One region of the Isoptericola maris genome, then DNA from elsewhere that is predicted to be linked to it. Evidence: predicted binding sites of a transcription regulator. Region 1 holds the regulator's gene; the other holds the start of a gene.
What was found. Region 1 encodes HrcA, which represses chaperone genes, less so after heat shock. Its sites were predicted from a motif close to TTNGCACTCGNNNNNNNCGAGTGCNAA; they were not measured.
Positions count from the first base shown of each region.

Region 2: a site for HrcA is predicted at 2,901-2,927, ahead of groES (co-chaperone GroES). Genes of this name have one in related genera too.

Region 1 is NZ_JBLUNY010000001.1:643,984-650,951, reverse strand. Features, by position in the region: gene ACH5HR_RS03280 (helix-turn-helix transcriptional regulator) at 1-2,171, opposite strand, end outside; gene ACH5HR_RS03275 (hypothetical protein) at 2,229-2,408, opposite strand; gene hrcA (heat-inducible transcriptional repressor HrcA) at 2,674-3,705, shown strand; gene dnaJ (molecular chaperone DnaJ) at 3,755-4,876, shown strand; gene ACH5HR_RS03260 (16S rRNA (uracil(1498)-N(3))-methyltransferase) at 4,878-5,660, shown strand; gene ACH5HR_RS03255 (HIT domain-containing protein) at 5,671-6,024, shown strand; gene ACH5HR_RS03250 (PhoH family protein) at 6,027-6,968, shown strand, end outside.
Region 2 is NZ_JBLUNY010000009.1:54,128-61,095, reverse strand. Features, by position in the region: gene ACH5HR_RS13330 (alpha/beta hydrolase) at 1-301, opposite strand, end outside; gene ACH5HR_RS13325 (glutamate--cysteine ligase) at 380-1,528, opposite strand; gene ACH5HR_RS13320 (class I SAM-dependent methyltransferase) at 1,569-2,843, opposite strand; gene groES (co-chaperone GroES) at 3,038-3,334, shown strand; gene ACH5HR_RS13310 (WhiB family transcriptional regulator) at 3,414-3,704, opposite strand; gene ACH5HR_RS13305 (MerR family transcriptional regulator) at 3,906-5,018, shown strand; gene guaB (IMP dehydrogenase) at 5,102-6,622, shown strand; gene ACH5HR_RS13295 (exonuclease domain-containing protein) at 6,629-6,968, opposite strand, start outside.

The DNA of each region.
Region 1 (6,968 bases):
TCGAGGTCGTCGCGCACGAGGGCCAGCTCGGCCAGCGTGGTGCGGATCCGGTAGCGGACCTGCGTCTCGATGCGCTCGTGGCGCATCCACACCGGACGGTGGCGGGGGGCCATCGCCAACGCCCCGTCGACGTCACCGCGCCACAGGGTCAGCCACGTCCACCGTTCGGCGAGGTACACGGCGAACGTGCTGGGCTCGACCTGGGTCGTGGCCTGCTCGTACCAGGCGTCGGCCTCGCTCCACCGGCCCATCATGACGAGGGCCTCGGCCACGTTCCCCTCGAGCATGGTGCGGCTGACCATGCCCGCACCTCTGCGGCGGGCACGGTCGGCGCCCTCCGCCGCGAGCCGGAGCGCGTCGGCGTACCGGCCGAGCTGGATGAAGGCGTCCGAACCGTTCGTGAAGTACCGACTGACGGCGTGCCAGTCGTCCCCGGCCAGGTCGCGGGCCGCCACGAGCTCGTCGACCGCGACCAGGTCGCCGGTGTTGATCCGGGCCACGGCGCGGGTGTTGTGCAGGATCGACGCGGTGACCGCGTCGCCCGACGCCGTCGCCACCTCGAGACCGCGCGTCGCGGCGTCGATCGCCTCGTCGGCCCGGCCGGCGAGCATCGCGGTGCGTGCCTGCGCGCGCAGCAGCCACAGCCGGGTGTCCGCGTCGTCGGCAGGGGCGATCTCGAGCGCCTCGGACAGCAGGTCCTGGCCGGCGGGGTCGCCGGTGCGCAGCGAGTACAGGGCCACCTGGCCGAGGGCCTGTGCACGTCCGCCAGGGTCGCGGGCCGGCCACTCGACGAGCGCCTGACGGCCGAGCGTCAGTGCGCGGTCGGCACGGGTCGCGAGCTGCTGCGTGTCGGCGACCCGCAGCAGCAGTTCGTGGTGGGTGGTGCCGGTGACGGCCTCGGCGTCCTCGACGAGCTCCCAGAGCTCCAGGGCTCGTTCGCCGAGTGCCGCCGCCGTGGAGACCGCGGCGTCGTGCCCGGCGGCCGCGTGGGCGGTGACCGCGGCGGCGAGCGCCTTGCCGGGGACCCGGGCCCGCCACCAGTGGTCCGCGATCTCGGCGAGCCGAGGCACGGTCCGGGGGCCGCTCGCGAGCGTCTGCGCGTACCCGGTGTGCAGGCGACGGCGCTCGGTCGGCAGGAGCTCCGCGTCGACGGCCTCCTGCATGAGCGCGTGGCGGAACCGGTAGCCGTCCGGCTCGGCGAGCAGCACGAGGGCGTCCACGGCCTCGCGTGCGGCAGGCTCGGCGGCGGCGAGCGCGTCGTCGCCCAGCACGCCGGCGAGGACGTCGTGGGTGGCCCGTGCGCCGGCGGCCGCGACGAGTCGGCAGAACTCCTGCGCCCCGGCCGAGAGCTGGGAGTAGCGCAGCAGCAGCACGTCGCGCAGGGAGGTCGGCATCTCCGCGTCGAGGCAGCGGGCGAGCTCCTCGACGTAGAAGGGCACACCCTCGGAGCGTTCGACGAGATCCGCCAGGGCGGTGGTGTCGAGCGCGACGGGGCTGCCGCCGTCGGGCACCGTCCGGGCGAGCTCGGCGACCTCGGCCGCACCGAGGCGCGGGACCTCGACCCGGGTGACGAGCCGCGCCCGGTCCAGCTCGGCGAGGGTGGTGCGCAGCGGGTGCCGGCGGCCGACGTCGTCGCTGCGGTAGGTGGCCACCAGGCACAGGGCGGTGGTGCGTGCCGCGCGGGCCAGGCGGGACACGACGGCGCGGGTGACGTCGTCGGACCAGTGCAGGTCCTCGACGACGACGAGGACCGGCCGCTCGGTGGCGAGCGTCGTGAGGAGGTCGGCCAGCACGTCGGGTGCGCGCCCGGTGCCGACGTCGGGGCGGACGTCGACGAGCCCGGGCAGGACGGCGCCGAGCGCGTCCGCGGCCGGGCCGGCGGCGGCGAGGGCGTCGGCGGGCCCCAGGGCGGCGACGACCTCGCGCAGCACGCCTTCGACGCCCGCGTAGGGGACCGGGCCGGAGCCCGAGTCGGCGCACTGTCCGCGCACGACGAGGACGTCGTCGCCGACGGCGGCGAGCAGCTCGGTGACCAGGCGGGTCTTGCCGATCCCCGCCTCGCCCGACAGCAGCACCGTGTCGCCCTGGCCGTGCCGGGCCGACGACAGGGTGCCGCGCAGCGTGCCGAGCTGGTCGGCGCGGCCCACCAGCGGAGAGGGTTCGAGGCTCACCTGGTCATCGTGCCAGGTGGCGGCGTGGTCGCCCCGGACCGGGGGGCACGGTGGTGCTCACGCCGTGCGGCGCCACAGCAGCGTGAGGCGGTGACGGTCCGCCCGAGGCTTCCGTCGCCCCGTGGCGCGCTCCGGCTCTGCGGTGCGGCGCTCGCGTGCCTGACGCACCTGCTCGGCACGTCGGGCGAGCTCGGACTCCTGGCGGCGGTAGAGGGTGTGGTGCTCGATCGGGTGCATGATCGCCTCCGTGACTGTCGTGCCGGGCCGGGTGACCCGTCATCGACCAGCCTCGACGGGTGAGGCAGGCGCGTGGATCGGGCAGGTGCCCGGTTCTCGGCGCACCGCAAGGCCCTCGAGCGGTCTGAGGTACCTCACCGGGCCGGTGGGCGGCACTCGTGGTTCTGTCCGTCGGGACGCGTAGGATGGCACTCAACGATCGAGAGTGCTAAAGGTACGGCCACGCACGAACGCCAGGGTGCTCGGCGGAGGGAGGCGCAGGAGAGTGAGCGAGGAACGTCGTCTCGAGGTGCTGCGCGCCATCGTGGAGGACTACGTCACGACGCGGGAGCCCGTGGGCTCGCGCGTGCTGACGGAGCGCCACCGCCTGGGTGTCTCGCCCGCCACGATCCGCAACGACATGGCGGCGCTCGAGGAGGAGGGCTACATCGCCCAGCCGCACACGTCGGCCGGGCGCGTGCCCACCGACGCCGGCTACCGGCTCTTCGTCGACCGCCTCGCCGAGGTGCGGCCCCTGACGATCCCGCAGAAGCGCGCCATCGAGACGTTCCTGTCCGAGGCCGTCGACCTCGACGACGTCCTCGTGCGGGCCGGGCGGCTGATCGCCCAGCTCACCGGGCAGGTCGCCGTGGTGCAGTACCCGTCGCTGCGGCGGTCGGGCCTGCGCCACCTCGAGATCGTCCCCGTGGGGGAGGGACGCCTGCTCGTCGTCGTCATCACGGACACGGGCCGGGTCGAGCAGCGCTTCTGCGAGCTGCCCGGCACCTCCGACGGCGGGAGCCCGCTGGCCGAGGCGACGCTGGCCGAGCTGCGCGCCCGGTTCAACGCCGCGGCGGCCGGCAAACGGCTCGCGGACCTCCCCGTGGCGTTCGCCGCCGTGGTGGAGGCCGTCGGCCCGGACCTGGCGGGTGTCGCCGGTGCCGTGGCCGACCTGGTGGTCGACACCCTCGGCCAGGAGAACGAGGAACGGATCGTGCTCGCGGGCACGGCGAACCTCGCCCGCTCCGAGGCGACCTTCGAGCAAGGGCTGAGCCCTGTGCTGGAGGCGCTCGAGGAGCAGGTCATCCTGCTGGGGCTGCTCACCGAGATGTCGAGCGACGGCGTCGGTGTGCGGATCGGTCACGAGAACCGGCTGGACGGCCTCACCGAGGCATCCGTCGTCGTCTCCGACTACGGGTCGGGCGGCGACCCCGTCGCGTCCCTCGGCTCGATCGGCCCGACCCGCATGGACTATCCCGGCACGATCGCCTCGGTGCACGCCGTGGCCCGCTACCTCTCCCGCGTGCTGCCGAGCTGAGCCACGCGGAAACCCTGACCAGACCGCGTACGTCACCGAAGAGAGAACTGTGACCGACTACTACGAGATCCTGGGCGTCGAGCGCGACGCCTCTCCCGAGCAGATCAAGAAGGCATACCGCAAGCTCGCTCGCGAGCTGCACCCGGACGTCGCCGGGGCTGCCGGCGAGGAGAAGTTCAAGGACGTCGCCCGCGCGTACGAGGTGCTGTCGAACCGCGAGAAGCGCGAGCAGTACGACCTCGGCGTGGACCCGACCGCGCCGGGCGGGGGCGCCGGCGGCGGCTTTGGCCAGGGCTTTGGCTTCCAGGACATCTTCGAGACGTTCTTCGGCGGTGGCCAGGCCTCCGGCCCGGTACCGCGCGCGCGCCGCGGCCAGGACGCGCTGGTACGCATGGACATCGACCTCGTCGAGGCCACGTTCGGCGCCAAGCGTGAGCTCCAGGTCGACACGGCCGTCGTCTGCGGCACCTGTGGCGGCAACGGCTGCCGGCCCGGCACCGACGTGCGCACCTGCGAGGTGTGTCACGGCCGCGGCAACGTCCAGCGCGTGGCCCGGTCCTTCCTCGGGCAGGTCATGACCACGGCGCCGTGCGCCGCCTGCCAGGGCTTCGGCACGGTCATCCCCGAGCCGTGCGCCGAGTGCTCCGGCGACGGTCGCGTGCGCTCGCGCCGCAGCCTGACGGTCAACGTCCCGGCCGGCGTCGACACCGGCACGCGGATCAAGCTGACGTCCCAGGGGGAGGTCGGCCCGGGCGGCGGTCCCGCCGGCGACCTGTACGTCGAGATCCGCGAGCGGGCGCACGACGTCTTCGTCCGCCGCGGCGACGACCTGCACTGCACCCTGCCCGTGCCCATGACGGCGGCGGCGCTCGGGACGGTCCTCGAGCTCGACACCCTCGACGGTGCCGAGGAGATCGACCTGCGCCCGGGCACCCAGCCGGGCCAGATCATCACCCTCAAGGGTCTCGGCGTCGGGCACCTGCACGGCAACGGCCGGGGCGACCTGAACATCCACGTCGAGGTGCAGGTGCCCACGGAGCTGAGCGAGGAGCAGTCTGCGCTGCTGCACCAGCTCGCCGGCCTGCGCGGTGAGGAGCGGCCCGAGCCACGGCTCGTCGCGGCGCACCCGGGTGTGTTCTCCCGCCTCAAGGACAAGCTGAGCGGCCGCTGAGGTGAGCGCGCCCGTCTTCCTCTCGGCGGACGACCTGAGCAGGGTCGCACCGGGCGAGGTCTACGTCCTGGGCGGTGACGAGGGCCGCCACGCCGGAGTCGTGCAGCGCCGCGGACCCGGCGAGACCCTCGACGTGGTCGACGGCGGCGGGACCCGGTTGCGCGGCGTCGTCGAGTCGGTCGACGGTACCGACGTCCGCCTGCGGGTGGCCGAGCGTGCCACCGAGCCGGCACCCGGCGTCGTCCTCACGCTCGTCCAGGCGCTCGCCAAGGGCGACCGCGACCAGCTCGCGGTCGAGGCGGCCGTGGAGGTCGGGGCCGACGCCGTCGTGCCGTGGCAGGCGGACCGGTCCGTCGTCGTCTGGCGAGGCGCCCGGGCCGCGAAGTCCCGGGCGCGCTGGGAGTCGACCGTGCGCTCCGCCGTGAAGCAGGCGCGCCGGGCGCACCTGCCCGCGGTGTCCGAGCACGTCACGACCAAGCAGCTCGCGGCGCGCACCCGTGAGGTCGCGGCCGCCGGGGGTACCGTCGTCGTCCTCCACGAGGAGGCGACGACGGCGCTCGCGGACGTCGCGCTGCCCGCGGCCGCCGAGCGGGCCTCCGGGGCCGTCGCGCCCGAGCTGCTCGTGGTCGTGGGGCCGGAGGGCGGGATCGGTGAGGCCGAGCTCGCGTCGCTCGTCGCGGCGGGCGCGACCGCGGCACGCCTCGGCCCGCACGTGCTGCGCACCTCGACGGCCGGACCCGTCGCCGTCGCACTCCTGAGCGAACGTCTGGGCCGGTGGCGGTAGCGTGGACGGTATGACCGACACCACTGATCCCGAGTGCCTGTTCTGCAGGATCGTCGCGGGCGAGCTGCCAGCCGACGTCGTCGAGACCACCGAACGCGTGATCGCGTTCCGCGACATCGACCCGCAGGCTCCTGTGCACGTGCTCGTCGTGCCCAAGGAGCACCACGGTGACGTCTCCGTGCTCGCCGCGGCGGACCCCGGCTTGCTCGCCGAGGTGGTCGAGGTCGCCGACACCGTGGCGCACGACCTCGCCGACGGGCAGTACCGGTTCATCTTCAACTCCGGCCCGCGAGCGGGCCAGAGCGTCTTCCACGTGCACGGGCACGTCATCGCCGGGACCCAGCTCGGATGGAGCCCCGCCTGAGCATGTCGACCTCTGCCGCCTCCGATCGGCCCCCGGGCCAGCAACCTGCCGGGTACACCGCCGAGCACCGCGTCGTCGTCCCGGCCCACGTACCGATGGTCGCCCTGCTGGGCAGCCGCGACTCCGTGCTCCGCGCGGTCGAGGACGGGTTCCCCGGCGTCGACGTGCACGCCCGGGGCAACGAGATCTCCGTGCACGGCCCGGCCGCCGAGGTCGCGATCGTCTCCCGGCTGCTGGACGAGCTCGTCGAGGTCGTCGAGTCCGGGACGCCGCTCACCCCGGACGTCGTCTCGCGGTCCGTGGCGATGCTCACGGCCAAGACCGTCCAGCTCCCCTCCGAGGTCCTGACCTTCGACATCCTGTCCAGCCGGGGCCGCACGATCCGGCCCAAGACCGTCGGGCAGAAGCGCTACGTCGAAGCCATCGACGCGAACACCATCACGTTCGGCATCGGCCCTGCCGGGACCGGCAAGACGTACCTGGCGATGGCCAAGGCGGTCCAGGCCCTGCAGGCCAAGCAGGTCAACCGGATCATCCTGACGCGCCCCGCCGTGGAGGCGGGCGAGAAGCTCGGATACCTGCCCGGGTCGCTCAGCGAGAAGATCGACCCGTACCTGCGGCCGCTGTACGACGCGCTGCACGACATGGTCGACCCCGACTCGATCCCCAAGCTCATCGATTCCTCCACGATCGAGGTCGCGCCGCTCGCGTACATGCGGGGCCGCTCGCTCAACGACTCGTTCATCGTCCTCGACGAGGCGCAGAACACCTCTGCGGAGCAGATGAAGATGTTCCTCACCCGGCTCGGGTTCGGCTCCACGATGGTCATCACCGGTGACGCCACGCAGGTGGACCTGCCGGGTGGCACGACGTCGGGCCTACGGGTCGTGGAGGACATCCTCACCGGCGTCGACGACGTGGAGTTCTGCCGTCTGACGAGCTCC
Region 2 (6,968 bases), on a different contig from region 1:
GGTGCGAGACCGCGGGGTGCCGGCCGGCTTCGGCGATGACGGTGCCCCCGTAGGAGTGACCGACGACGATCGCGGAGTCCATGTCGTCGAGCTCACGGCGCAGCGCCGCCGCGTCGGCGACGAGGCCGCCCGCGACCTGCTCGGGTGCGGTCTCTGCGCACGACGGCAGCGCGAGGGCTCGGCTCTGGATCCCAGTACGTTCCCGGAGCAGGTCCGCTGCTCGCCGCCACCACCATTCCCCGTCGCGGACCAGAGCGCCATGAACGAATACCAGCTCCACCGGAACACCTGAGCTCTTCATCTCAGTGACCCTACGGATCCACGCACGATGAAGGGGCCGAATCTGCTGACGGCGCATTTCCAAGCGCCCAGGCGGCCGTCAGCCGAGGGGCAGCGGTCGCCCCGCCCGCAGCTCGCCGACCAGCGACCGCACCACGGCCTCGAGCCCGGCCTGCCCGCCGCCGTGCGCGGCGGCGACGGCGCGCTGGCGCTGGTAGGAGGCGCCCGCCCGCAGGATCTCGTGGATGCCGTCCAGCTCGGCGGAGCAGCCGAGCCGGGCGGCGACCGGAGCGAGCTCGTCGAGCAGCCGCGGCAGCGCGTCGGTGATCAGCTCTTCGTTGCCGTCGGCGTCCAGGATGATGATCGCGTCCATGCCGTACCGCGCGGCACGCCACTTGTTCTCGTGGACGAACCAGCGGGGCATGACGGGCAGCGGCCGGCCCTCGTCGAGCAGCGTGGAGAAGTGCTCGACGAGGCAGTGCACGAGCGCCCCGAGCGCCGCCAGCTCGAGCACGTTGGACGTGCCGTCGCAGACCCGCACCTCGACGGTGCCGAAGTGGGGCGCGGGCCGCACGTCCCAGCGGACCTCGGTGAAGTCGTCGATGACCCCGGTCTTGAGCATGTCGTCCACGTACTGCTCGAGCTGGCTCCACTCGGAAAACTGGTACGGCAGGCCGGCGGTGGGCAGCTGTTGGAAGATCAGCGCGCGCATGGAGGCGTACCCGGTGTCGTCGGCGCCCCAGTAGGGCGACGAGGCCGACAGCGCCTGCAGGTGGGCGACGTAGACCATCAGTGACCGCACGATCGGCAGGACCTTGGCGCGGTCCTCGATCCCGACGTGCACGTGCACGCCGTAGACGACCTGCTGGCGTCCCCACACCTGGGTGCGGTCGACGACGGTGGCGTACCGCTGCTTGTCGGTGACCTGCTGCTGCGACCAGTGCGCGAACGGGTGGGTGCCGGCGCCCATGATCTCGACCCGCATCGGTTCGACGACGTCCCGGATCGCGGCGATCCCGGCTTCCAGGTCGACGATGGCGGCCCCGACCGTGTCGCACACGTCCGAGACGACCTCGAGGGTGTTGCGCAGGAACTCCGGCTTGACGAAGCGTGCCCGCTCGTCGGGGCCGAGCGCCGCCATCACGGCGGGCGCGACCTGGCGCAGGTTGCCGGAGTCGGCGTCGACGAGCGCCAGCTCCCACTCGAGGCCGACGCTCGAGCGGCGGGACGGCGCGAAGTCCAGCGACATGGGGCCATGCTTCCATGCCACGGGGGTGGCTGCCGGGGTCCTACCAACCGGTGGCGAGCGGCTCGACGACGAGCACGTGCTGGCGCCCGGCCACGCGCGTCAGGACGAGGGTGGCGGCCGCGTCACCCTTGAGTGCGAGTTGCGAGCGGAGCTGCTCGGGGGTGACGGCGGTGCCGCGCTTCTTGACGGTCAGCCGCCCGACGCCGCGCTCGCGCAGGTACGCCTTGAGCTTCTTGAGGTTGAACGGCATGACGTCCAGCACCCGGTAGCCGGTGGCGAGGGGAGCGGTGCCCGACGGCGGCGCGGGGCCGAGGGCATCGGTGGTGACGTACGCGATGGTGCGGTCGACGAGCCGGCCGCCGAGCTCGGCCGCCGCGTGCGCGACGAGCCCGGCGCGGACGACGGCGCCGTCCGGCTCGTACAGGTAGGCACCGACCGCCCCGACGTCGGGCACCAGGTCGGCGTCCTGCGGTCCGGTGCGCAGGGTGCGTTCCACCGTGCCCGAACCGTCGGTCGCGCCGGGTGTGCCGCCGTCGGCCGCTGCTGCGGTGCCGGTGCGCAGGACGTGCGCCGAGCGGCCGGGACCGTCGGGTGCGAGGGGGCCGAACCAGAGCCCGGCCTCGACGACGTCGCCGTCGACGGAGACCCACTGGGTCTCGGCGTCGTCCGGGAGGCCGTGGTGCGGGATGCCGGGGCCGACCTTGATGCCGAGCGCCGGCACCTGGGCGCGCAGGGCCCACACGGCATCGAGCGGCGGTGCGTAGGCGGCGGGGTCGAAGATGCGCCGCCCGCCCCGGGTGCGGCGGGCGGGGTCGGCGTACACGCCGTCGACACCCTCGCCGGCGAGGTCGAGACCGAGCCCGTCGGCGTGCCGGACCGTCGCCTCGGGGAAGGCGCGCAGGTTGACCGTGGCCAGGGCGGCGGTGACCTCGTCCACGTCGGTGGCCAGGACGTCGAGGCCCACGCCGGCGAAGGCGAGGGCGTCCGCGCCGATGCCGCAGGTGAGGTCGGCGACCTTGGTGACACCCGCGGCGAGGTAGCGGCGGGCGTGCTGCGCAGCGACGAGGAGGCGGGTGGCCTGCTCGAGGCCGGCGGAGGTGAGGAGCATGCCGTCCGCGAAGGACCCGAGCTTGCCGCGGGCGCGGGCGCGGAGCCGCGACTGGGTGAGGGCCGCAGCGGCGAGGTCGGGGTCGACACCCTCGGAGCGCAGCCGGGTGGCCAGCACCATCGCCTGGTGCTCGTCGTACGGTGGCAGGGCGTTGAGCAGCGCCCAGCCCTCGGGGCTGAGCAGCTTGGTGAGGGAGGCCGCGTCCATGGGGTCATCGTCTCAGGAGCGGGGGCGGCCGTGCGCCGGTGCGCCGTGGGAGGAATCTTGGCACTCGACTTGTCAGAGTGCTAACGGCTGCCTAGATTTGGTCCCAGCGCTCACGCTGAGCCGGCACCCGCGACGACGGCCAGCGACAGGGTGCGTCCCAGTCCAGCTAGTCATCGCGAACAAGGAGGTCCGACGTGTCGGTCCCCATCAAGCCGCTCGAGGACCGGATCGTCGTCAAGGCCGTCGAGGCCGAGACCACGACCGCTTCCGGCCTGGTCATCCCGGACACCGCCAAGGAGAAGCCCCAGGAGGGCGAGGTCCTGGCGGTCGGCGACGGCCGTTTCGACGACCAGGGCAACCGCGTCCCGGTCGACGTGAAGGTCGGCGACAAGGTCATCTACAGCAAGTACGGCGGCACCGAGGTCAAGTACGCGGGCGAGGAGTACCTGGTGCTCTCCGCGCGCGACATCCTCGCCGTCGTCGTGAGCTGATCCCCAGCTCTCGACGCTGACGTACGAGGCCCCGCATCATCCGTGATGCGGGGCCTCGTCGTGTTCGTGGGGGGGAGTCTCAGCCGGCCTTGCGGTCGCGGCCGGCCAGCGCGGCGGTGCGCTCGTCCTCGCTGAGCCCGCCCCAGACGCCGTACGGCTCGCGGACCCGCAGCGACTGCTCGCGGCACTGCATCATCACCGGGCACGAGTGGCAGATGGCCTTCGCGGCCTCCGCACGTCGCCGCCGGGTCGACCCGCGCTCACCCTCGGGGTGGAAGAACAGGGTGTCGTCCGCGTCGCGGCACGCGCCCTGGTACTGCCACTCCCACAACTCCATGACTGGCCCAGGCAGTCTCGAGATCTCCGTCATGGCGAACAACCTACAAGTTGTGCAGAAGTTGTTCAAGGGGCTGGAGCAAGTTGGGCACGCTGGGTGTTCGATGTGGGGCTGACCAGGTCGTGAACCGGTTTCGTGAAACGAGTGACTCGTTTCGGTCGGGGATCCTCGCCGGGATCGTGACGCGCCGCAGGCCGCGGTGGCGGTCACGCGCAGCACTGGCAGAATCGAGGCATGACCACCTCGCGACCGGCCCAGGACTCGGGCGGGTCACGCCCGTCAGGCCCCGGGCTGGCTGTCGCAGCCGTCGCACGCCGTCTCGGCGTGGCCCCGGCGACGCTGCGGACCTGGGACAGGCGGTACGGGCTCGGCCCCTCCGACCGTACGGCCGGCTCGCACCGGCGGTACACCCCCGACGACGTCGCCCGGCTGCTCGTCATGCGCCGCCTCACGCTCGAGGGCGTCGCGCCCGTCGACGCTGCCCAGGCGGCGCTCGAGGCCGACGTCGAGGAGCTCGACGAGGCGCAGAGGTCCGGCCCGCCGGTGCCCCCGGAGAGCAGCTCCGAACCGGAGGCGCCCCCCGTGCGCGAGGACGGCGAGAGCGCCGGACGACCCGGCCGGGCGCACCTGCGCGCGCTCCCCGGCGGGGGGCAGGGCGCGCACGCCGCGCCGGGCCACGGCGCGGGTCAGAACGCGTCGGGCAAGGTGTCCGCCGTCGTCGACGCGGCGCTCGCCTACGACCAGGGCCGCTGCGACGACCTGCTGCGGATCCCCGCCCAGGGCGATCCCGCCGTCTGGTGGGCGAACCTCCTCGAGCCGGCCTGGAGCCGGGTCGCCGAGCGAACCGTGCTCGCCGGTCCGGGGGCCGTGCCGGAGGTCGTGCTCGCCACCGCCGCCCTGCACGCCCTGCGGTCCTTCACCGAGGCCTTCGAGCAGGCGGTGGTGCAGAACGGCGGGCCGCCGGCCAACCACCCGAGCCGGATGCGCAACATCGTCCTCATCTTCGCGGCGCCCGACGAGGCCGTGCCGCTCTCCGCGCACGCGCTGGCAGCCGCCCTGACCGCCAAGGGGAAGACGGCACGGATCGTCACCGGCCCCGCGAGCACCCGGCGCTCCCTCGAGCTGGTGACGATGGTGCGCCCCGCCGCCCTGGTCCTGGCGACGACCCAGCGGCGGCCGGACATCGACGTCGTCCACGCGGTGCACGAGGGGTTCCCCGACCTGCCGATCTTCGTCGGGCTCCGCCGCGACGACGTCGCGACCGAGATCCCCCTCGCCGCGCAGGTGCAGCGCGTGCGGTCCTTCACGGGCCTGCTGCACGAGGTGCTCGCCGTGGTCTCCACCTGAGCGCGGACACCCGGAGCCGGCGGCCCGTCCTGCGTGACGGACCGCACCTCCGCGGGCCTCGGGGTGCGCCGTAGACTCGTGACATGACGGAGACGACGACCTCGCCAGCGCACGACCCGTTCGGATTCCTCGGCCTCACCTACGACGACGTCCTGCTGCTGCCGGGGTACTCGGACCTCGCTCCCACGGACATCGACACGACGTCCCGCCTGACGCGGGAGATCTCGCTGAAGGTCCCGCTCGTCTCGGCCGCGATGGACACCGTCACCGAGTCGCGCATGGCGATCGCGATGGCGCGTCAGGGCGGCCTCGGCGTCCTGCACCGGAACCTGTCGATCGCCGACCAGGCGTACCAGGTGGACCTGGTCAAGCGCACCCAGACGGGCATCATCTCCAACCCCGTGACCATCGGGCCCGACGCCACGCTCGAGCAGCTCGACGAGCGGGCGGGGCAGTACCGCGTCTCCGGCTTCCCGGTGCTGGACGGCGCCGGCCGGCTCGTCGGGATCGTGACCAACCGCGACCTGCGCTTCACCCCCGTGGCCGAGTGGGCCACCACCACGGTCTCCGAGGTGATGACGCCGCAGCCGCTGATCACCGGCCGTGCCGGGATCTCCCGGGACGACGCCACGGCGCTGCTGCGCAAGCACAAGCTCGAGCGGCTGCCGCTCGTCGACGACGACGGCCGCCTCGCCGGGCTGATCACCGTCAAGGACTTCGTGAAGTCGGAGCAGTTCCCGGACGCGTCCAAGGACGGGCAGGGCCGGCTCATGGTCGGCGCGGCCATCGGCTACTTCGGTGACGCCTGGGAGCGTGCGACCACCCTCATCGACGCCGGGGTCGACGTGCTCGTCGCGGACACCGCCCACGGCAACGTGCGGATGCTGATCGACATGGTCCGTCGCCTCAAGACCGACCCCGCCACCAAGGACGTCCAGGTCATCGGCGGCAACGTCGCGACCAAGGAGGGCGCGCAGTCGTTCGTCGACGCGGGCGCGGACGCCATCAAGGTTGGCGTGGGCCCGGGCTCCATCTGCACCACCCGCGTCGTGACCGGCGTCGGCGTCCCGCAGATCACCGCCGTGCACGAGGCGTCGCTGGCGGCGCGCGCGGCCGGCGTCCCGGTCATCGCCGACGGCGGCATGCGCCACTCCGGCGAGATCGGCAAGGCCATCGTCGCCGGGGCGGAGGCCGTGATGCTCGGGTCTATGCTCGCGGGCACCGAGGAGGCGCCGGGCGACCAGATCCTCGTCAACGGCAAGCAGTTCAAGGCCTACCGCGGGATGGGTTCGATGGGGGCCATGTCCTCGCGCGGGAAGAAGTCCTACTCCAAGGACCGGTACTTCCAGGCCGAGATCGCCAGCGACGACATGATCGTCCCCGAGGGCGTCGAGGGCCAGGTGCCCTACAAGGGGACGCTCGCCACGGTGGCGCACCAGCTCGTGGGCGGCCTGCACCAGACGATGTTCTACGTCGGTGCCCGCACCGTGCCGGAGCTGCAGGCCAACGGGCGGTTCGTGCGGATCACGTCGGCCTCCCTCAAGGAGTCCCACCCGCACGACATCGTGATGACCGTCGAGGCACCCAACTACAAGGTCTCCTGACCTGTCTCAGCCGGCCGCGGGAGGCTCGACCGGCCACGCCGTCGAGGCTCCCGGGCCGTCGAGGCCCTTCGTGCGTCGCCACTCGTTGAAGCTCGTCGCCCACCGGCGGTGGGCGTCCTGCTGGGCCGAGTGCAGGGCGTCCAGGGCGACCGCCCGGAGCTCCGGGTAGCGGTGCAGCTGGGCGTCGAGCACGTCGAGGGTCGCCAGGACGTCGACGTCCGCGCTGTGCAGCTCGCCCTCCCCGGTGATGCCGTACAGCTCGACCAGGTCGCCGAGGCGCCGCTTGCCGCGGCGGTAGCGGTCCTGCCACCGGTCGATGACCAACGGGTCCAGGACGGGGGACACG